DNA from 2 places in the Frigoribacterium sp. PhB107 genome. Region 1 is predicted to be linked to the other one. Evidence: predicted binding sites of a transcription regulator. Region 1 holds the regulator's gene; the other holds the start of a gene.
What was found. The regulator HspR, encoded in region 1, represses chaperone genes until heat shock. The targets are predictions, from matches to a motif close to AAGTTGAGTCNNNNNGACTCAACTT.
Positions count from the first base shown of each region.

Region 1 (11,069 bases):
AGAACGGGCTCGTCCTCGGCGAGTCGGTCGTGACCTTCTCCGAGGAGACGCGGGCCGGCCTGGTCTTCCTCCGCAAGATGGACGCGCAGCTGGCCTCGAAGATGCGCTTCACGTCGGCGCAGTTCCTCGCGATGTTCGAGGACGACCTGTGGCTGCGCTCGGCGACCCGTGCCAACGCGATGGCGACCCGGCTCGCGGCGGCGCTCGCCTCGCTGCCCGGGGTGACGATCACCCAGGCGGTCGAGGCCAACGCGGTGTTCGTCGTGCTGCCGATCGAGGCCGTCGAGCCGCTGCGGGCGGTGCACCACTTCTACGACTGGGACCGCGCGACCGGCGAGGTGCGCCTGATGTGCTCGTTCGACACGACCGAGGAGCACGTCGACCGCCTCGTCGCCGACCTGCGGGCCCTGCTCGGCTGAGCAAAGGGGTCAGGGGGTGCGGGCCGCGGCGACGAAGTCGGCGATGAGCCGGGCGTCCTTGACGCCGCGCGAGGACTCGACGCCCGAGCTGACGTCGACCCCGACGGTGCCGACGGGGCGCAGTGACCCCAGCAGCTCGGCGACGGTGGCGGGGGTGAGCCCGCCGGCGAGCAGCCAGGGGCGCGCGGGCGGGGCGGCGAGCAGGGGCGCCGCGTCGAACACGGCACCGGCACCGGGCTCGACCGCGTCGAGCAGCAGGGCGTCCTCGCCGAACGCGACCCGCTCCTCCTCGGTCTCGTTCGCGTAGCGCGACGCGCTGACCGCGCGGATCACGCGGAACCCCGCCGCCTGCACGGCCGCGACGTCGGCCGGGGCCTCGTCGCCGTGCAGCTGGACGGTCGAGACACCGGAGGCGCGGGCCAGCTCGAGCACCGCCCCCACCTCCTGGCCGCGGAACACGCCGACGGTCTCGACGCCCTCCGGCACCCGGGCCACCAGGGCACGGGCCGTGTCGGCGTCGACCGTGCGCGGGCTGCCGGGCGCGAAGACGAAGCCGACCGCGTCGGCGCCTGCGGCGACGGCGGCGTCGACGGTCTCGGGAGTGGACAGTCCGCAGATCTTGACCCAGGTGCTCATGCGCCCCAGTCTGCCGTGCGGTCCGTCCGAGCCGGCTGACGCCTCCTGCGCTGGCCCTGCTCCCGCGCGCGCGGCTCGAGCGCGCACCCGCTCAGTCGAGGTCGTCGAGCACCTCGGCCGAGGGCTCCCCCACGACCTGCTGCACCACGCTCAACGACTCCCCGTCGGGAGCCACGTCGACGAGCACCGTGTCGCCGTCGGCGATCGAGCCGCCGAGCAGCGCCATCGCGAGCTGGTCGTCGATCTGGCGCTGCATGAGCCGGCGCAGCGGCCGGGCGCCGTAGATCGGGTCGTAGCCGCGCTCGGCGAGCCAGGCTCGCGCGTCGGGGGTCACCGCGAGCGACAGCCGCCGGTCGGTGAGGCGGCGGCCGAGCCGGTCGACGTAGAGCGAGACGATCTGGCCGAGGTCGTCGGTCGAGAGCGTCGAGAACACGACGATGTCGTCGAGCCGGTTGACGAACTCGGGCTTGAAGGCCTGGCGGACCATGCCCTGCACCAGCTCCTCCTTCTCGGGGTCGCTGAGGCCGGGGTCGGTGATGACCTGCGAGCCGAGGTTCGACGTGAGCACGAGGATCGTGTTGCGGAAGTCGACCGTGCGGCCCTGGCCGTCGGTCAGGCGGCCGTCGTCGAGCACCTGCAGCAGGATGTCGAACACCTCGGGGTGGGCCTTCTCGACCTCGTCCATCAGCACGACGCTGTACGGGCGGCGGCGCACCGCCTCCGTGAGCTGGCCGCCGGCCTCGTAGCCGACGTAGCCGGGAGGCGCGCCCACGAGCCGGGACACGCTGTGCTTCTCGCCGTACTCGCTCATGTCGATGCGGACGAGGGCCTTCTCGTCGTCGAACAGGAAGTCGGCGAGCGCCTTCGCGAGCTCGGTCTTGCCGACGCCGGTCGGGCCGAGGAACAGGAACGAGCCGGTCGGGCGGTCGGGGTCGCTGATGCCCGCGCGGGTGCGGCGGACGGCCTCGCTGACGGCCTGGACCGCGGCCCGCTGGCCGATGAGGCGCCTCCCGAGCTCGCTCTCGAGGTGCAGCAGCTTCTCGGTCTCGCCGCTGAGCAGCCGGCCGACGGGGATGCCCGTCCAGGCGGCGACGACCTCGGCGATGTCGGAGTCGGTCACGCTGTCGCTGACGAGGCGCTCGTCGCTCTGCTCGAACGACTCGGCATCGGCGAGCCGCTTCTCGATGTCGGGGATGCGCTCGTAGCTGATGCGCGCCGCGTCCTCGTAGCGGCCCTCGCGGAGGGCACGGTCGGCGTCGATGCGCGCCTCGTTGAGGTCGCTGCGGAGGGTGCCGACGCCCTGCAGCGCCGCCTTCTCGGCCTGCCAGCGCGCGTTGAGGTCGTCGAACGCGGCCTGCTGCTGGGCGATCGTCTCGCGGAGGGTCGCGAGCCGCGCGAGCGACGCGTCGTCCTTCTCCTTCTTGAGCGCGAGCTCTTCGATCTGCAGGCGGACGAGGCCGCGGTAGAGCTGGTCGAGCTCGACCGGCGACGAGTCGATCTCCATCTTGAGGCGCGAGCCTGCCTCGTCGACCAGGTCGATGGCCTTGTCGGGCAGCTGGCGGCTCGGGATGTACCGGTTCGACAAGGAGGCGGCAGCCACGAGGGCGCCGTCGGTGATGGTGACGCCGTGATGAGCCTCGTACCTCTCCTTGAGGCCCCGGAGGATCGCGACCGTGTCCTCCACGGTCGGCTCTCCGACATAGACCTGCTGGAACCGGCGCTCGAGGGCGGCGTCCTTCTCGATGTACTGGCGGTACTCGTCGAGCGTCGTCGCGCCGATCAGCCGCAGCTCGCCGCGGGCGAGCATCGGCTTGAGCATGTTGGAGGCGGCGACCGAGCCCTCGCCGCCGCCTGCGCCCATGAGGGTGTGCAGCTCGTCGATGAAGGTGATGACCTGGCCGTCGCTCTGGGTGATCTCCTTGAGGACGTCCTTGAGGCGTTCCTCGAACTCGCCGCGGTACTTCGCGCCGGCGACGAGGGCGGCGAGGTCGAGGCTGATCAGCCGCTTCTCCTTGAGGGAGTCGGCGACGTCGCCCTCGACGATGCGCTGGGCGAGGCCCTCGACGACGGCCGTCTTGCCGACGCCGGGCTCGCCGATCAGCACGGGGTTGTTCTTGGTGCGGCGGGTGAGCACCTGGCTGATGCGCCGGATCTCGGCGTCGCGCCCGATCACCGGGTCGAGCTTGCCGCTGCGGGCGATCGCCGTGAGGTCGACGCCGTACTTCTCGAGCGCGCTCTTCTGCTTCTCGGTGGAGGCGGGAGCGCCCTGCATGTTCGCCACGGGTGTGCCTTTCTCGAACTTGAGTTGATCTGGCTCAACTTTACGCTGCCCGCGTCGATGCGCAAGGCATAGCACTCGTCAGGTTGTAGACACCGCCCTCGTGTGTCTAATATTTCGCATACCCATTTCGGGCCCGACATCGTTCGAAGGAACCACGCACACATGAAGAAGACCCTCACCAGGGCGGGAGCGATCGGCTTGGCAGCAGCCACGATCCTCACCGGCCTCAGCTTCGGCCCCGCGGCGGCGTCCGCCGCTGCCCCGGACCCCTCGTCCACGGCGACGCGACTCGCGGCGTCGAGCACGATCTCCATGACACTGGCCGGCGGCAAGGCCGGCGCGGTAGGCACCCAAGCCCCCAATGCCTACGGGAACTCCTCAAAGGTGTACGACACGGTAGCGCTGGCTGAAGCCGATGCCCGAGCGGTCGGTGCGACTTACACTTACGACCCGATCAACAAGGTGATCACGATGGACAAGTTCCCGGGACTATGTCTGTACGGCGGCTTCAGCACCCTCTACCAGTTGAGGTGCAATGCGAACGACGCTGGACAGAAATGGGAATTTCCGCGGGACGGTTCAATGCAGGTAGCCGGAACGGACAAGAAGCTGACGCAAGAGACCCCGGACGCCGATGGTCGCCTGTACCTCAACTCGACAGGGACGCCGGCGAAGGTCCGGTTCGCCGCCGCGCGGGAATTGTTCTACGCGGACGTCGTCTCGGTCGATCTCGCCGCACGCACGGCGCAGATCTCCGGCACGGCCGTGCCGGGCTCGACGGTCATCATCAACGACGACCAGCCGGCCGACGTCGACGGCGACGGCAACTGGTCCGCGACCGTATCCGGGCTGACACTCGGCATGAACACGACGATCCTTGAGCAGTACGAAGACGGTACGAAGACCGACGATGCGAGGGTCGAGATCGACCTGGCCGTGGATCCCGTGGACGCGACCGTGACGTTCGACCCCGACGTGACGAAGAAGGCCGTCCTCTCCGGCAGCGCCCACCCCGGCGCCACCGTCGTGGTCGAGGACGCCACCGGCACCGAGATCGACCGGGCCCCCGCCTCCCCGATCGACGGCACCTGGAGCCTCGAGGTCACCGCCCCGAACCTCGGCGGCGCCTACCCCGTGACCATCCACCAGCTGATCGACCACGAACGCAACGGCGACATCAGCCAGAGCATCGCCTACGGTGCCGCGGTCGAGGTCACCCGCCCCGTCCCCGACGCCGCCCACGACGGCGGGCCCCTCGCCATGCGCGGCACCGGCGAGCCCCGCGCACAGCTCCTGGTCCGCGAGCAGGGCCACGCCACGGTCATCGGCAGCGGGGACGTGCTCGTCAACGGCACCTGGAACCTCGCCACCTCCGACCTCGACGCCCGCAAGCACGTCCTCGAGGTCACCCAGACCGGCAAGGGCGGCAACGTCACCACCTCGACGATCACGATCAACCCCGAGGCCGAGACCTTCAAGCCCCTGACCGTCGAGACCCCCGAGAGCGGCTCGACCGTCACCACCAGCCGCCCCGTCTTCACCGGCCACGGCCAGGACGGTGCCAGCGTCACCATCGGCTACGGCGCGACCGCGATCGGCACCACCACCGTCGTCGACGGCGACTGGACGATCACCCCGACGCGCGGCCTCGGCATGGGCGTCAGCGACCTCACCGTCACCCAGGACGCGGGCGGCGAGGTCAGCACCCTCACCCACACCCTGACCCGGGTCGCGGCCGAGCTGCCCCTCGCCGTCACGAGCCACGTCGACGGCCAGACCTACGCCGAGGGCATGACCACCTTCCGCGGCACCGCCCCGGTCGGCTCGACGATCCGCGCCACGAACCAGTGGGGCACCCCGATGGGCACGGCGACGGCGACCGACGGCACCTGGTCGTTCAACCGCATCCTCGGCCCCACCGCTGCCGGCTACGACCTCACCTTCACCGCCACGCCCCCGGTCGGCGACCCCCAGACGGTGTCTCTCAAGCTGAACTACGCGGGAGCCCTCGGCTTCGAGGTCACCAGCCCCGTGAACGACAGCACCTACACCGTGGGCACCACCACCTTCACCGGCACCGCGATGCCCGGCACCGTCGTCACGGCCACGAACCAGTGGTCCACCCCCATGGGCCGCGCCACGGCCGGCCTCGCCGGCACCTGGGCCTTCGACCGCTACCTCGGCCCGACGAGCGCCGGGTACGACATCGCGTTCGTCGCCGCCAAGGGCACCGACACCCAGCGCACCGCCCTGCACCTCGCCACCGCGGTCGTCAACGTGCCCGTCGACGTCACCAGCATCACCGACGGCGCCACGTACCGTCCCGGCCTGAACGTCCTCACCGGCACCGGCACCCCCGGCGCCACCGTCGAGGCCGTCAACGCCACCAACGGCTGGAACGTGCCCATGGGCCGCGCGACCGTGAAGCCCGACGGCACCTGGGCGCTGCCCGAGCGCAACTGGGGCCCCTCGAACGACTACGCCGTCCAGGTCACGCAGACGAACCCCGACAAGACCACCAGCACCACCACGGTCAACGTCAAGGCACCCGTCTTCGCGCCGCTCGTCCTCACCAGCCCCGCGGTCGGCGACACCTACGACACCGGCGTGGCCGCCCGCTTCGAGGGCACCGCGACGCCGTTCGCCACGGTCTCGATCCGCTCCGCCAAGAGCGACACGACCTACCGCACGGTCGAGGCCGACGCCGACGGCCACTGGTCGTTCACCCGAGTCTGGGGCCCCACCCACGACTACGTCCTGAACATCGACCAGAAGGCCCGCAACGGCCAGAGCGACTCCATCACCGGCTTCGCCTGGAACCACAGCGGCAACTAGCGCCAGCAGCACCACCGCACCACCTGCACCACAGCCGGGCCCGGGGAGACGACATGCCTCCCCGGGCCCGGCCCCCACCGCGCCGCCCCAGACCCCGAAAGGCTCCACCATGCACGCGCCCCGCCTCCGCACCGCCACCCTCTCCGCCCTGCTCGGCGCCGTCCTGCTCACCGGCGTCGCCGGCTGCACGAACGCAGCCAGCACCGACGGCACCCCCGACGCGACAGGCTCGAGCACCCCGCTCGCCGAGTCGACCACCAGCCCCTTCGTCACCGAGACCTGCGTCGACGGCAATGCCTCCGTCGTGCTCGACGACGAGACCACCGACGTCGTCTTCACCGAGGCCTGCGACAGCGTGAACGTGATCGGCAGCGACGGCACCGTCACGCTCGCCGACGTCGAGCACGTCGTCGTCGAGGGCACGGGCATCACCGTCACCGCCGACGCCGTCGGCACGATCGACTTCGCCGGCGACGGCAACACGCTCAGCCACACTGGTGACGCGCCCGTCGTCAACGACGCCGGCACCACCGGCAACACGGTGACCGGCCGATGACCGCCCGCGCGGCACGGCGCCGCCCCGCAGCAGCGACCCTCGCCCTCGCCGTCACCGGCCTGGCGGTGCTCGCCGGCTGCACCGCCACGACCGGCCCCGACGACGCCGCGCCCTCGCCCACCGACACGCCCCGGGCGGCCGCCGCCGAGACCGGCACCTGCACCGACGGCTTCATGCTCGTGGACACCGGCACCGGCCCGGACGCCGCGCTCGAGACCGACTCCGGCCCTGAGGCCGAGGCCACGATCGAGGCAGACTCCCCCGTCGCCGTGGTCGACTCCGACTGCGACCTCGTCTCGGTCGTCGGCTCGGGAGGCACGGTCGAGCTCGGCACCGTGGGCACGCTCGTCGTCGAGGGCACCGGCGTCACCGTGTCCGTCGACCAGGTCACCACGGTCCGCCTGGCCGGCGACGACGACGTGGTCACCCACGGCGGCGCCGCCCCCACGGTCGAGGACGCGGGCGAGCGCAACACCGTCGCCCCGGCGGCCTAGGCAGCGGGCGACGCCGTGGGACGCATCCACCCCGCCTTCCGCCCGGCCGCCCTCGTGTCGTCGGCGGCCGTGGCGGCGGCCCTCGCCGTCCTCGCCGGCTGCGCAGCGGTCGAGCCCCCGACGTCGTCGAGCACCACCGCCGCCGCGTCGACAACCCCTCCGACCTCCACGGGCGACCGGACAGCCGCACCGTTCGTCTCCGACGCCACCACGGACGCCTGCGTCGACGGCTTCGCCTGGATGACCTTCCACGACGACGACCCGAGCGAGAAGTCGCTGCCCGGCGGCTGCGACACGGTCGTCGTCGCGGGCGTGGACGGGACGCTGCACAGCGGCCCGGCCCGGGTCGTCGTCGTCATGGGCTCCGGCAACCACGTCGAGGTCGAGACGGTCGCGCAGGTCGACGTCGAGGGCGTCGACAACGAGGTCGTGCACGGCAGCGACTCCGACCCCGTGGTCAACACCGACGGCACGGGCAACACCGTCACAGCCCGCTGAGGCAGGATGAGCCGATGATCACCGTCGACCTCGCCCGCCGCCTCCGCTCCGCCGGGCTCCGCTGGCGCCCCGCGTCCGGGGACCGCTTCGTCGTCGAGCACCTCGCCGACGCCGACGAGGCGCCCGACGTCTTCACGCTGAGCGACATGACCATCGAGGCGCACCACTACCCGACCGGCACCGAGCTCGGCTTCAACGGCACGACCGAGTGGGCGCTCGACTCGGTCTCGGCCGACGCGGCGCTCTGGCTGCCGCGCGAGGACCAGCTGCGGACGCTGCTCGGCCCGGCGTTCGTCTCGCTGACCCACGAGACCGAGGACGACGAGCACCTCGGCTGGACGGTGCTGCTCCGCCCGCGGTCGACGGCAGACGAGCACGAGCACCACGTGGCGGACGACGCCGAGACGGCCTACGCCCTGGCGCTCCTCGCCTACCTCGACGCATCGCTGCGCCTCGACGAGCCCGCCTGACGCGGCAGGACGGCCTGAGCCGCCCCAGGCCGTCCCGCCGCCAGGCCGTCGATCGTCAGGTCGTCAGCGCCGCGTGCTCGCGGTCACCGTGAACTTCGGCGACCGCGAGACCTGCCGCGTCGTCCCCACCGTGCGCTCGAGGGCGCCGCGGTACGACAGCGACGAGTTGTAGACCGTCCAGAGCTCGCCCCCGGGGTGGAGCAGCCGCGCCGCGGCGTCGAACAGCTTCTGCGCGATGGCGGTGTGCACCGCTGCGCCGACGTGGAACGGCGGGTTGAGCAGCACCAGGTCGTCGCCGCCCTCGGGCAGCGAGTCGCCCGCGTCCGCGCGCCGCACCTCCACCTGGTCGGCCAGGCCGGCGGCGGCGATCGTCGCCCGGGCGGAGGCGACCGCCGCGGCCGACTGGTCGGTCGCGACGACCCGCGCTCCCGGTGCCCGGCGCGCGTAGGCCGCCGCGAGCAGCCCGGTGCCGCAGCCCAGGTCGACGACCGACGCGGCCTCGGGCATCCGGTCGACGAGGGCGAGCAGCTGCCGGGTGCCGATGTCGACCCCCGTCCCGGCGAACGCGGCGCCGTGGGCGACCACGGTCAGGCCGAGGTCGGCGTGCCGCTGCGACCGCGGCCACGGCGCCGAGCCGCCCGGACGCGGCACCGAGGCCGTCAACAGCCTCGACTTCTGCCGGGCCAGCCCCGCGGACACCTGGCCGAAGTGGCGGCCGAGCACCTCGTTCATGGCGCGGGTCATGTGCTTGAGGCGGCCCCCCGCGAGCACGACCACGTCCGGGGCGGCGTGGGCCGCCACGAGGGCCGCGACCTCGTCGAGCGCGTCGAGCGAGCGGGGCAGCTGCACGAGCACGAACCGCGCCCCGACGACGAGCGCGGGGTCGAGGTCGTGCTGCACGACGGAGTCGAGCGGCAAGGCGAGCCTGGCCGCGTTGGCCGCGAGGGCGCGCTCGCCCGAGAGCGAGTCCTGGTGCACGCGGACCGAGGAGGCGCCTCCTGCGACCGCGCCCAGGGTCAGGGCTCCGTACCGGTCGCCGACCACGACGACCTCGGACCCTGCGGACAGCCGCGACGCGGCCTCGTCGAGCAGGAGGCGGTCGGTCGCGTCGTGCGCGACCAGGTCGGGGGCCTCGACGTCGGGCCACCGGCGGAGCTGGTCGAAGTCGATCACGCCACGAGGCTACCGGGCACGCGGGGCGAGACACCCCGGAGTGGACGGTGCACCCCCGAACGACGGGGTGCATCGTCCACTCCGGGGTGCACCGTCCACGACGACGGCGGGCCCGCAGCGAGCGGCGGCCGTCGGACCCGCGTCAGCGCTCGGGTCGCCAGACCACCACGGCCGTCTGCCGCCGGGGGCGCATGCCCTGCCGCAGCGGCACGACGCCGCTCTCGCCGGCCGCGAAGACCCGCGCGCCGGGCCGGTTGACCAGCTCGTCGGCCAGGGCCCGCTCCAGCTCGCGCACGCGCGACTGCAGCGACGTGACCTGGTTCTCGAGCTCGAGGATCCGCTTGATGCCCTCGAGTGACACTCCCTCGCCGCCCAGCCGGCCGATCTCGCGCAGCTGGACGACGTCGCGCATCGAGTAGCGACGCGACTTGCCCGCCGTCCGCTGCGGGACGACGAGGCCGAGCCGGTCGTACTGCCGCAGCGTCTGGGCGTGCATGCCCGCGAGCTCGGCGGCGGTCGCGATGGCGAAGAGCGGCGAGTTCTCGTCCATGGTCGTCACGCCTGCGCGCGGGCCCTGACGATGAGGTCGTCGCGGGGGTTCTCGGCCGGGAGGGCCGCGGCCAGCGCCTCGACCGCCTCCTTCGCCTTGTCGCTGAGGTGCGACGGCACGGCCACCTGGACGGTGGCGAGCAGGTCACCGGTGCCCGACTTGGTGACGACGCCGCGTCCCTTGACGCGCAGCACGCGGCCGGACGGGGTGCCGGGCGCGACCCGCAGCCGCACGGGGTCGCCGCCCAGCGTCGGGACCTCGATGGTCGCGCCGAGCGCGGCCTCGGCGAACGTCACCGGCACGTCGAGCCGCAGGTTCTGGCCGTCGAGCTCGAACACCGGGTGTTTGCGCACGGCGATGGTGAGGACCATGTCGCCGCCCTCGCCGCCGTCGGGGCTGGGCTCGCCCTTGCCGCGCAGCCGGATCTTCTGGCCGTCGTGCACGCCCGCCGGGATGCGGACCTTCATCGGACGGCCGTTCGCGCCCTGCAGCGAGATCGTCTCGCCGACGACGGCCGTCTGGAAGTCGAGCGTCGTCGTGGCCGTCATGTCGCGGCCCTTCTGCGGACCGCCGTAGCCGCGGAAGCCGCCGCTCGTCTGGCCGAAGCCGCCGCCGCCGAACATGCCGCCGAAGATGTCGTCGAAGCCGCCGCCGCCCTGCTGGCGGTACTGCGGGCGAGCGCCGCCGGGCTGCCCGCCGCCGAACATGCCGCCGAAGACGTCCTCGAAGCCGCCCCCGCCGCCGCCGGGGCCACCGCTGCCTGCGGTGAAGCGCGCGCCCGAGCCCATGGCCCGGATCTGGTCGTACTCGCGGCGCTGCTCGGGGTCGGAGAGCACCGAGTTGGCCTCGCTCACCTCCTTGAACTTCGCCTCCGCGGCCGCGTCGCCGGGGTTGGAGTCGGGGTGGTACTTGCGGGCGAGCTTGCGGTAGACCTTCTTGAGCTCTGCCGCCGTGACGTCCTTGGAGACACCGAGAACGGCGTAGAAGTCCTTGTCGAACCAGTCCTGGCTGGCCATCCGGCACCTCCTCTCTTGTCTCTGTGCCGTCGCTCGGGAGCGACCGCCGGGGAATGGGGGAGGCGGCGGGCCCCTTCTCGAGGAGCCCACCGCCCGTCGCGACTCGCGTCGCGGATGCCGCTACTGCGGCGTGTGCACCGC
Region 1 is NZ_RJKU01000003.1:203,044-214,112, reverse strand. It holds gene EDF18_RS14545 (low specificity L-threonine aldolase) at 1-419, shown strand, start outside; gene EDF18_RS14540 (phosphoribosylanthranilate isomerase) at 429-1,055, opposite strand; gene EDF18_RS14535 (ATP-dependent Clp protease ATP-binding subunit) at 1,147-3,336, opposite strand; gene EDF18_RS14530 (hypothetical protein) at 3,499-6,171, shown strand; gene EDF18_RS14525 (DUF3060 domain-containing protein) at 6,281-6,727, shown strand; gene EDF18_RS14520 (DUF3060 domain-containing protein) at 6,724-7,221, shown strand; gene EDF18_RS14515 (DUF3060 domain-containing protein) at 7,237-7,719, shown strand; gene EDF18_RS14510 (pilus assembly protein CpaE) at 7,734-8,189, shown strand; gene EDF18_RS14505 (class I SAM-dependent methyltransferase) at 8,253-9,362, opposite strand; gene EDF18_RS14500 (heat shock protein transcriptional repressor HspR) at 9,505-9,912, opposite strand; gene EDF18_RS14495 (DnaJ C-terminal domain-containing protein) at 9,918-10,928, opposite strand; gene EDF18_RS14490 (nucleotide exchange factor GrpE) at 11,049-11,069, opposite strand, start outside.

Region 2 (11,069 bases), on a different contig from region 1:
ACCCGCGGACGAGTCGAGGGTCAGGGTGCCGCCGGCGAGACGGGCTCGCTCTGCCAGCCCGTCGAGGCCGTGGCCGCCGCGCAGGACACGCGCACCAGTGGCTGCGGCTGCACCTGCACCTGCACCTGCACCTGCACCTGCACGCAGGGAGCCTGCCGCCGACAGGGCCGGCGACGGCGCCCCGGGACTCGACGGATACGCGGGGACGGCCCCCCTGGGCGCAGCCCCGAGGGCGTTCTCCACCCGGACGACGAGCTGGTCCCCGGGACGCCCGTCGAGCGTCACCGTCACCGGCTGCCCGGGGGCGTGCCGGCGGGCGTTCGTCAGGCACTCCTGCACGATGCGGAACGCGTGCCGGCTCGTCGTCGTGGGAGGCGCCTCCTCGGACGGGCCGTCCGCCGCGGCGGGGTCGCCGCGGCCGCCGGTCAGGGTCTCGGGGAGCGACGACTCGAGCTGGACGACCATGCCCGCGGACCGTGCCTCGTCGAGCAGCTCGTCCAGCCCGGCCAGGGTCGGCTGGGGCGGGGCGGCCACCGTGCCGCCGTCGGGACCGGGCTCGCGGAGCACCCCGAGCACGTCCCGCAGCTCGGTCAGCGCCGTCCGCGCGTTCTCCCGGATGACGCCCGCGGTGGCCCGCGTCTCGGCCGGGTCGAGGTCGTCGCGGTACTCGAGGGCCCCGGCGTGCAGGGCGACGAGCGAGAGCCGGTGGGCGAGCACGTCGTGCATCTCGCGGGCGATCCGGGTGCGCTCGTGGTCGCGGGCCTGGGCCAGGCGGAGGTGCTCCTCCTCCTCGACGAGGCGGGCACGCTCGCGCAGGCTGCGCAGCAGCTCACGACGACCGCCGATGTAGAGACCGACGACGACGATCAGTGCCGTGACGACGACGACCGCGAGGAGGGTCTGCCAGAGCGGGAGGACCGGCTCGGAACGGAACCACAGCACCTCGCCGAGCACGCTCGCGACGACGAAGGCCAGTGCCACGGGGATGATCTCGGCCGCACGCCGACGGGTCGCGAGCGACACGAGCATGAGCGACGCGGCGCACGACGCGAACGGCGAGATGCCCGCGAGCACGACCGCCACCAGGGTGAGGACGAACGGGGCGCGGTGCCGCAGCGGCAGCATCACGAGCACGGTGAGCCCGACGAGCACGTCGAGGAACACGAAGAGGCCGAAGAGCGGCTCGGCGTCGCGGGCACCGGCCGGGTCGCCGAACCAGACCGCGAGGGACACGACCAGGCCGAAGACGAGAGCGACGAGGAGCCGCCACGTCTCGCCCCAGGCGCGGGCCCAGCCACGGGGTCTGCCGTCGGTCACGGTCTCGGTGCTCATGCTCCGAGGGTACGGAGGGGCCGCCTCCTCGGGGATCGACCGAAGGTCGGAGGTGGCCCCGGCGGCACGAGACCGGGCGCGTCAGCCTGCAGGAAGTCCGTCGATCGCGTTCCTGCATCGTGCACGACTCAGGAACATCGGTCCCCCGCCGCGAGACGCAGGACCGATGTTCCTGAATGAGGGAGGAGAGGTCAGCCCGTGTTCTGCAGGCCGGCCGCGATGCCGTTGACGGTGAGCAGCAGGAGGCGGTGGTCGGCGTCCGCCGGGTCCTTCTCGACCGAGCGGCGGATGCCCCGCAGCGCCCGCAGCTGCAGCAGCGACAGCGCGTCGACGTAGGGGCTCCGGAGGCGCACCGAACGGCTGAGCACCGGTCGCCCCTCGAGCACGTCGCTCGACCCGCTCGTCGCGAGCACCCACTCGCGGGTCAGCGCCATCTCGGCCAGCACCCGGTCGGCGAGGTCGTCGCGCTCGGCCAGGCCGAGGTAGCGGCGGGCGATGTGGTCGTCGGTCTTCGCCAGCGACAGCTCGACGTTCTTGATCATCGTGCGGAACAGCGGCCAGGCCTCGTAGGCCTCGCGCAGCACCTGCACGTGGCCGACCGCGGCGAGCGCCGAGCCGAGGCCGTACCAGCCGGCGAGGTTGATGCGGGCCTGGGTCCACGCGAAGACCCACGGGATCGCCCGAAGATCCTCGAGCGACTCGACCGAGAGGCCGCGCCGCGCGGGACGCGAGCCGAGCGCGAGCAGGCCTACCTCCTCCATCGGGGTGACCGTGGCGAACCAGGTCGCGAACCCGTCGGCCTTGACCAGGCCGAAGAAGGCGTCGCGCGAGGCCGCGTCCATGGCCGCGGCCAGCGGGGCGAAGCGCTCGGCGGAGGCGGCGTTCGCGGCGGCCGTGGACGGCGTCGACGCGTGCAGGGTCGCGGCGGCCATCTGCTCGATGTGGCGGGCAGCGATCACCTTGTTGCCGTAGTTCGCGAGGATGACCTCGCCCTGCTCGGTGATCTTGAACCGGCCCTCGACCGACCCGGGCGGCTGGGCTCGGACGGCCTCGTGGGCCGGTCCGCCGCCGCGGCCCATCGAGCCGCCGCGGCCGTGGAACAGGGTCAGCTCGATGTCGTTGCTCCGTGCCCACTCGGCGATGCGCGCCTGCGCGTCGTAGAGCGCGAAGGTGGCGCTGACGGGGCCGACGTCCTTCGACGAGTCGGAGTAGCCGAGCATCACCTCGAGCTTTCGGCCGGTCGCGGCGAGACGACGCTGCACCGCGTCGGTCTGCAGGGCCTCGTCGAGGATGCGCGTCGACGCCTCGAGGTCGGCGAACGTCTCGAACAGCGGGATGACGTCGAGCACGGGCGCCGCCTCGGCCGAGCCGAGGGCGAGCTCGGCCAGCTCGACGACGTTCGCGAGGTCGGCCGACGACTGGGTGAACGACACGATGTACCGGGAGGCGGCACGACGCCCGAAACGCTGCTGCAGCGAGGCGACGGTGCGGAACACGTCGAGCACCTCGACGGTCTGCGCGCTCAGCTCGCCGCCGGCGCGCGCCTCCTCCAGGGCGGTGCGGTGCACCTGCGAGTGCTGGCGCACCTCGAGCTCCGCGAGGTGGAAGCCGAAGGTCTCGACCTGCCAGACGAGGTTCTGCAGCTCGCCGTTGGCCGCGCGGTGGGCGCCGGCCGCACGGAGCGACGCCTGGACGGTGCGGAGGTCGGCGAGCAGGTCGTCGGGCCCGGCGTAGGCGAGGCCCTCGACGCCGCGGCGCGTGGCGTCGATCCGCTCGGCGACGAACAGGAGCACTCGGCGGTGGGTCTCGTTGGGCGAGCGGATGCCGATGCGCGAGGCCGTGTCGGGGTCGAGCGCGCGCTGCTGCTCGGCGAGCTCGCGGACGCCGGCGTCGGCCGGGGTGTCGGCCTCGTCGAGGGTCAGGGTGCCGCCGATGCGGCCGGCCGCGCGGTGCAGGCCGAGCAGCACGTGCTCGGACGCGATCTCGGCGGCGGCGCGGGTGACCTCGGCGGTGACGTGCGAGTTGCCGTCGCGGTCGCCGCCGATCCAGCTGCTGAAGCGCATGAAGGCGGGGGCCGCCACCGGCTGACGGCCGGCCGCGTCGCCGTTGAGGCGGTCGTCGAGCACGCGGTAGACGTGCGGCACGACCTCGAAGAGCGTCTGGTCGAAGACGTTCATCGCGGTGCGGACCTCGTCGAGCGGGGTCGGGCGCGTGGTGCGGAGCGGCGAGGTGCGCCACAGCACGTCGATCTCCTCGAGGAGGCGGCGCTCGGTCTCGAGCAGGTCGGCCGTGCTCTGCGCGGCGTCGCGCTCGTCGAGCAGGTCGCTGATGCGGCGGATGGTGCTCGCGACCGCACGGCGGCGGGCCTCGGTGGGGTGCGCGGTGAAGACGGGCTGGAACCGCAGCGCCTGCAGACGTGCCGACGCCTCCTCGGCCCCCAGCTCGTCGACGAGCCGCTCGACCGCGGCGGGCAGCGAGTCGGCGCGCTCGCGGCGTCGGCGCAGCACGCGCACCCGGTGGTGCTCCTCGGCGAGGTTGGAGAGGTGGAAGTACACGGTGAAGGCCCGGGCGACCTGCTCGGCGCGCTCCTGGTCGAGCTCGGCGACGATCTCGCCGGCGCGGTCGACCGGCTCGGCGGAGTCCGTCTTGCCGGCGTGGCCCGCGGTCGCGTCCTCGTAGGCAGAGATGACGGCGGCGCGCAGGCGCTCGACGTCGGCCAGGAGGTCGGGGCCGCCGGCCTCGGTGAGCACGCGCCCGAGCAGGCTGCCCAGGAAGCTCACGTCGGCGCGCAGGTCGGTGTCGACCGCCCCCCGGACGTCGTCTCGGCTGGCTCCGTCGGGTCGCTTCGCGGTGTCGGTGTCGGTCACGGGACCATCATGGACGAACTCGGGGGCAGATGACGCCGTGTGCCGAGAAGACAGCGCGAGGCGGACGGCTGCGAGGATGGCCGGGTGACCGACGAGCCCCGCCCCCGCACCCGTACCCGTCGCCGCCCCGACGTGACCGAGCTCGACCTGGTCGGCGGCCCCGAGGCGATCGCCGTCACGCTGCACGACCCCGACCCGCGGTGGCCCGAGCTCTACCGCGAGCACGAGCGGCGCATCGTCGCGGCCCTCGCGACGACCGGCACGCAGGCCGACGTGGAGCACATCGGCTCGACCTCCGTGCCCGGCCTGGCCGCGAAGCCGATCGTCGACCTCGTCGTCGCGGTCGACGACGTCACCGCCGAGGAGGACTGGCTCGACCCCCTGCTCGCCGCCGGCTACGTGCTGCGCGTGCGGGAGCCGGGGCACCGGCTGGTCCGCACCCCGGAGCGGGACGTGCACGTGCACGTGTACGACCGCGGGGCTCCTGCGGTGGCCGAGTACCTCCTCCTTCGCGACCACCTGCGCCGTGACGACGACGACCGTGCGCTCTACGAACGGACGAAGCGCGCCCTGCTCGCCCGCAGCTGGGACGACATGAACGACTACGCCGACGCGAAGACCGAGGTCATCTCGGCGATCAAGGGCCGGGCGAGGGAGGCGCGCGAGGGCTGACGGGGACGACTCCCGCAGCTACGCTGCCGCCATGGACCGCAACGGCCGCATCTACGACACCGCGTTCGCCGACGTCTACCCGCTCTACGTGGCGAAGGCCGAACGCAAGGGGCACACGCGCGCCGAGGTCGACACGGTGATCACGTGGCTGACCGGCTACGACGACGCGCGGCTCGCCGATCACCTGGCGGCACGGACGTCGTTCCGTGACTTCTTCGCGGCGGCCGAGCTGAACCCGCGGGCGTCGCTCGTGACCGGCGTGATCTGCGGCGTCCGCATCGAGGAGCTCGACGACGAGCTGATGCAGCAGATCCGGCGGCTCGACAAGCTCGTCGACGAGGTCGCGCGCGGCCGCGCCATGTCGAAGGTGCTGCGCGAGGGCTGACGTCGCCGGCGGCGCTCCCTAGCCGAGGCCGCCCGTCGTGAGCCGGCGCAGCGCCGCCCACTGCAGCAGCATGATCGTCTTGCCGTCGACGATGCGGCCGTCGTCGACCATGGCCAGCGCCTCGGCGAAGGGCAGCTCGAGCACCTCGATCTCCTCGCCCTCGTCGGCCACTCTGGCGGGTCAGCAGGACTCCCGGAAGCGGCGGACGGCCAGCCCGAGCCGGTTGACTGGACGGCATGAAGACGCTCATCGTCACCGCCCACCCTGACCCCGAGTCGCTCACCGCAGGCATAGCCGAGCTGGTGCGGGCGGCGCTGGAGCCCGGCGAGGTCGAGATCGCCGATCTCGCCGCCGAGGGCTTCGACCCGCGGTTCGGCGCCGCCGACAGGCACAGTTACCGGGTGGGGGGCGAGTTCCCCGCCGACGTCGCAGCCGAGCACCGCCGTCTCGACGCCGCCGACCACCTCGTGCTCGTCCTCCCCGTCTGGTGGTGGTCGATGCCGGCCCTGCTCAAGGGCTGGATCGACCGGGTGTTCGTGAACGGCTGGGCGTTCGACGTGGGCGGGCCGGAGGGGGAGGGCGGGATGCGACGCAACCTCGGCAGGCTCACGGTCCACCTCCTCCTCGTGGCCGGGGACGACGCCGGGAGCTACGAGAAGCACGGCTACGAGCAGGCGCTCGAGACGCAGGTCGGCCACGGGATCGTCGACTACGTGGGCGCCCGACGCGGCGCCACGGCGTGGGTGCACGACTCCGAGCGCGACGACGACGCGGGTCGGCGGAAGGCCGTCGAGGAGGCGGTGGCCCAGGTCGCTGCGGCTGTCCGGGGCGCCTGAGGCACCCCCGGTCGTTCCTCCGAGCGAACTCCGAGCCTGATCTGAGCGATCTCCGAGCTATGAGCCGTGACGCCGTCCTACCATCGAGTCACCGAGTTGAGCCACACCGACTCAACTCTCCACGAGACAGTGAATCCGTCACGGAAGGGGACTCTTCATCATGGCAATGACCTTCGATCCTTTCACCGAGCTCGACCGCCTCGCCGGCAGCCTGCTCGCGACGCGGCAGGGCCCGCGGCAGATGCCCGTCGACCTGTACCGCGACGGCGACCGCTACGTGCTCTCCGCCGACATGCCGGGCGTCGACCCGGGCAGCGTCGACGTCGACGTGGACGGCCAGGTGCTCACCGTCAAGGCCCAGCGGACGGCCGACGCCCGCACCGGCGCGCAGTGGCTGGCGAAGGAGCGCCCGCACGGCTCGTACCTCCGTCAGTTCAGCCTCGGCGAGGGAGTCGACGCGAGCGGCATCTCGGCCCACTACGACGCCGGCGTCCTCTCGATCGTCATCCCGGTGACGCAGAAGGCCGCCCCGCGCCGGATCGAGGTGACGACCAGCCCGGCCACGGCCGTCGAGACGGGCTCCGGGTCCGGCGCCGGCACGACGCAGGCCGGGTCCGAGTCGACTCGCGCCGATGCCGATGCGGCGTCGACGAGTGCGTAGGAGGCGCGGGTGAGCACGTTCGCGCTGCAGGCGCTCGCCGAGACCGTCGGTGAGCACCGGGCCTACTGGGACCCGACGGCGGACGACGACGACTGACCCGTCTCGCGCCTCGACCTCGAGCACCCCGTAGTGGACCGTGCACCCCGTCGTTCCGGGGTGCATCGTCCACTACGGGGTGCTTCGCGCTGGCGGCGACGGCGACGGCGCGCGCCGCCGCAGGTCAGCGCCGCGGGACCCGCTCGTCGCCGCCGACGATCGTCCGCACGGTGTCGGTCGAGATGCGGTCGTCGCGCGCCGGTCCCGTGGTCTCGGCCGCCGCCTCCTCGGCACCGGCCCCCGTGGCGGCCGCGTGTGCCGCGTCGCCGTGGCCGTCGGCGCTCATCGTCGACTCGTCGAAGGGCGACCGGCCGCCGAGCACGCGCTCGACCTGGTCCGTGTCGACCTCGCGGGTCCAGGTGCCGACGAGCAGCGTCGCGACCGCGTTGCCGGTGAAGTTCGTCAGGGCGCGGGCCTCCGACATGAAGCGGTCGATGCCGACGATCACGCCGACGCCGTCGACCAGGTCGGGCCGGTGCGCCTGCAGCCCTCCGGCGAGGGTGGCGATGCCGGCGCCGGTGACGCCTGCGGCGCCCTTCGAGGCGATCATCATGAAGAGCAGCAGCGAGAGCTGCTCCCCCACGCTCAGCGGCGTGCCCATCGCGTTGGCGATGAACAGCGACGCCATCGTCAGGTAGATCGCGGTGCCGTCGAGGTTGAACGAGTAGCCGGTGGGCACCGTGATGCCGACGACGGGCTTCGAGACGCCGAGGTGCTCCATCTTCGCGATCAGGCGGGGCAGGGCCACCTCGCTCGACGAGGTCGACACGATCAGCAGGTACTCGCGGCCGAGGTAGCGCATCACCCGGAAGATGTTGATGCCCGTGACGAGCTTCAGCACCGTGCCGAGCACGCCCGCGACGAACACGATGCAGGTGACGTAGAACGCGACCATCAGGGTCGCCAAGGCGACGATCGCCGCGACGCCGGTCTCTCCGACGACGGCCGCGATGGCGCCGAACGCGCCGATCGGGGCGACCCACATGATCATCGCGAGGATGCGGAACACCAGCACCTGCAGGTTGCGGACCCCCTCGAGGATCGTCGCGCCGCGCGCGCCCATCCGCTGCAGCGCGAAGCCGACGAGCAGGGCGACGAAGAGCGTCTGCAGGATCGAGCCGCTGGTCAGCGACGACACGAGGGTCTCGGGGATGATGCCGAGCAGGAAGCCGGCGGTGCCGCCCGCCTCCTCGCTCGCGGGGGCCTCGTAGCCGGTGCTGCCGACCATCAGGCCCTCGCCGGGGTGGATCAGGTTGCCGACGACGAGGCCGATCGCCAGGGCGAAGGTCGACATCGCGATGAAGTAGCCGAGCGCGAGTCCGCCGACCTTGCCGACCGTCGCCGCCTTCGCGATCGAGCCGACGCCGAGCACGATCGTGCAGAAGATCACCGGCGCGATCATCATCGAGATCAGCGAGACGAACGCGGTGCCGATCGGCTTCAGCTGCACCGCGACGTCGGGCGCCGTCAGGCCGACGAGGATGCCGGCCCCTACCGCGACGATCACGGCGATGTAGAGCCAGTGCGACTTCTCGATCCGCCGGAGGCGCGAGAGGGGCGAACGGTGGATCGTGTCGTCTCGGGGGGAGGGCGTCGTTGCCATCGGTGGTCCTCGTGCTCGTGACCGGGACGACGTCGTCGCCGGTCGGCGGGTGGATCGGGCCAGCATGACCTCGGTGCGCTCGCCGCACGAGCTTGCGTTCATAGTGTTCGCGGCGGACTCGGACGTGTCCGCGGCGGTCGCTAGGGTGGCGCCATGACCGACGACGACGTCACCACGAAGACCGTCCAGCTGCGCCGCTACGAGCTCGCCCCCGGGGTGCTCGACGACTTCGTCGCCTGGTTCACTTCCCGGCTCGTGCCGGCCCGCACCTCCTCGGGCTTCACGATCGAGTTCGCGTACGCCGACCGCGACGTCGACGAGTTCACCTGGGCCGTCAGCGCTCCCGGCGACGCCGAGGCGTTCCTCGCGCTCGAGGCCGAGTACCTGGCGTCCGAGGCGCGAGCCGCGGCGTTCGCCGGGGAGCCGACGCGCGTCGCCGTCTCGCACGTGCGGCTGGTCGAGCCCGTCCTCTAGGCGACCGGACCGTCCGGCAGTCCGATGCGCCGCGCCAGCATCGCCACCCGCCTGTTCGCCCTGCAGGTCGTCGGCGTCGTCGTGCTCGCCCTCGTCGCCGGGGGGTGGCAGTGGACGAGCGCGCGCACCGACACCGAGCGCGCGGCCGCTGCCCGCTGCACCGCCCTCGCGACCTCGATCGCCGACAACCCGTTCGTGCTCGAGGCCCTCGACACGGACGACCCGTCCGCCGTGCTCGAGCCGTACGCGCTCGACCTGATGCGCGACACCGACACCGACTTCGTGACCGTGATGACGCCCGACCGCACCCGCCTCACGCATCCCGACCCCGCCGAGATCGGGCGGCCGTTCATCGGCACGATCGCCCCCGCGCTCGCCGGGCGGTCGTTCACCGAGACGTACTCGGGCACCCTCGGGCCCTCGGTCCGCGCCGTCGTGCCCGTGCTCGACGACGCGGGGGACGTCGTCGCCCTCGTGGCCGCGGGTGTGACGGTCGACAGCGTCTCCGCGGCGCTCGGCCAGCGCCTCCCCCTGCTCGTCGGCGGGGCCCTCGCGACCGTCGCCCTCGGGGCGCTGGCGGCGTGGCTGCTCAGCCGCCACCTCCGGCGGGTCACCCGTGGCCTCGGCGCCGAGGAGCTGGGCCGGGTCAGCGACCACCACGAGGCGGTGCTGCACTCGGTCGGCGAGGGGCTCGTGCTCGTCGACGACCAGGGGCGGCTCACGCTCGCGAACGACCACGCGGCGCTCCTGCTCGGGCTGCCGTCGCTCGTCGACGACGTCGGACGGCGTCCCGTGCCGGTCTCCGAGCTCGCGCTGCCGACGTCGTTGGCCGCGCTGCTCGCCGGGGGCGACGAGGCGCAGGACGAGGTGCACGTCGCCGACGACCGCGTGCTCGTCGTGAACCAGCGGGTGGCGGCGGCGCCGGCCGCAGGGGCAGGCGGCGGGCGGGTCGCGGTCGGGCGTGGCGCGATGGGGCGGGGAGCAGTCGGGGGCCGAGGAGGCGCGGGTCGTGCCCTCGGGACGGTCACCACCCTGCGCGACCACACCGAGCTGCGGCAGCTCACCGACGAGCTCCGGACGATGAGCACCCTCTCGGCGGCCCTGCGCTCCCAGACCCACGAGTTCGCGAACCGGCTGCACACGATCGTCGCCCTGATCGAGCTGGGCCGTGCCGACGACGCGCTCCGCTTCGCCTCGGACGAGCTGGACCTCGGCCAGGTGCTCGCCGACCAGGTCGTGGCCGCCGTCGACGAGCCGGTGCTCGCGGCGCTGCTGCTCGGCAAGAGCGCCCAGGCGCGGGAGCGAGCCGTCGAACTCGAGCTGCACGTCTCGCCCGACTTCGGCACGCCTCGGGTGCCCGTGCGCGACCTCGTGACGGTGCTCGGCAACCTCGTGGACAACGCGCTCGACGCGGCGGCGCCGCGCTGGGCGGACGCGGGGGCGGGTACCGAGGCCGACGTGGAGGCGGACACCTCGAACCGCGTTCCGAACCATGAACCGCGAAAGAACGCAGTTCATGGTTCGGAACGCGGTTCATCCCGCCCCGCGACCGTGAGCGTCGTGCTCGCGCGGCCGGCACCGGGCGTCGTGCGGGTCGCCGTCTCCGACAGCGGACCCGGGCTGCCCGAGGGGCGAGACGTCTTCGCGCGCGGCGTCAGCACCAAGCCGGGAGGCGCCGAGGGGCGCGGCATCGGCCTCGCGCTCGTGGCCCAGGTCGCGCGGCGGGCGGGCGGCACCGTCGACGCCCGCTCGACGGTGCACGGGACCACGATCACGGTCGACCTGCCCGACGACGAGGAGGCGGTGGTGCGGTCGTGACCGACGCCTCCTCGTCCCGGCCCCTGCCCCCGACGACGCCCCCGGTGCGCGTGCTCGTCGTCGACGACGAGCCGCTCACGGCCGAGGCTCACGGCGCGTACGTCACGCGGCTCGACGGGTTCGAGCTGGTCGGCGTGGTGCACGACGGCCGGTCCGCGCTCGACAGGCTGCGACAGCCCGGCGTGGACCTCGTGCTGCTCGACCTGACCCTGCCCGACATCCACGGGATCCAGCTCTGCCGAGCACTGAGGGCCGCCGGCTCGACGGTCGACGTCGTCGCGATCACAGCGGTGCGCGACGTCGCGGTCGTCAAGAGCGCGGTGTC
Region 2 is NZ_RJKU01000002.1:732,941-744,009, reverse strand. It holds gene EDF18_RS11740 (histidine kinase) at 1-1,332, opposite strand, end outside; gene EDF18_RS11735 (phosphoenolpyruvate carboxylase) at 1,524-4,199, opposite strand; gene EDF18_RS11730 (GrpB family protein) at 4,284-4,871, shown strand; gene EDF18_RS11725 (DUF2200 domain-containing protein) at 4,903-5,256, shown strand; gene EDF18_RS16485 (hypothetical protein) at 5,275-5,427, opposite strand; gene EDF18_RS11720 (NAD(P)H-dependent oxidoreductase) at 5,493-6,092, shown strand; gene EDF18_RS11715 (Hsp20/alpha crystallin family protein) at 6,259-6,753, shown strand; gene EDF18_RS11710 (cation:dicarboxylate symporter family transporter) at 6,974-8,452, opposite strand; gene EDF18_RS11705 (hypothetical protein) at 8,606-8,926, shown strand; gene EDF18_RS11700 (ATP-binding protein) at 8,951-10,744, shown strand; gene EDF18_RS11695 (response regulator) at 10,741-11,069, shown strand, end outside.
Region 2: the regulator HspR is predicted to act here: its motif matches at 6,186-6,210, upstream of EDF18_RS11715 (Hsp20/alpha crystallin family protein).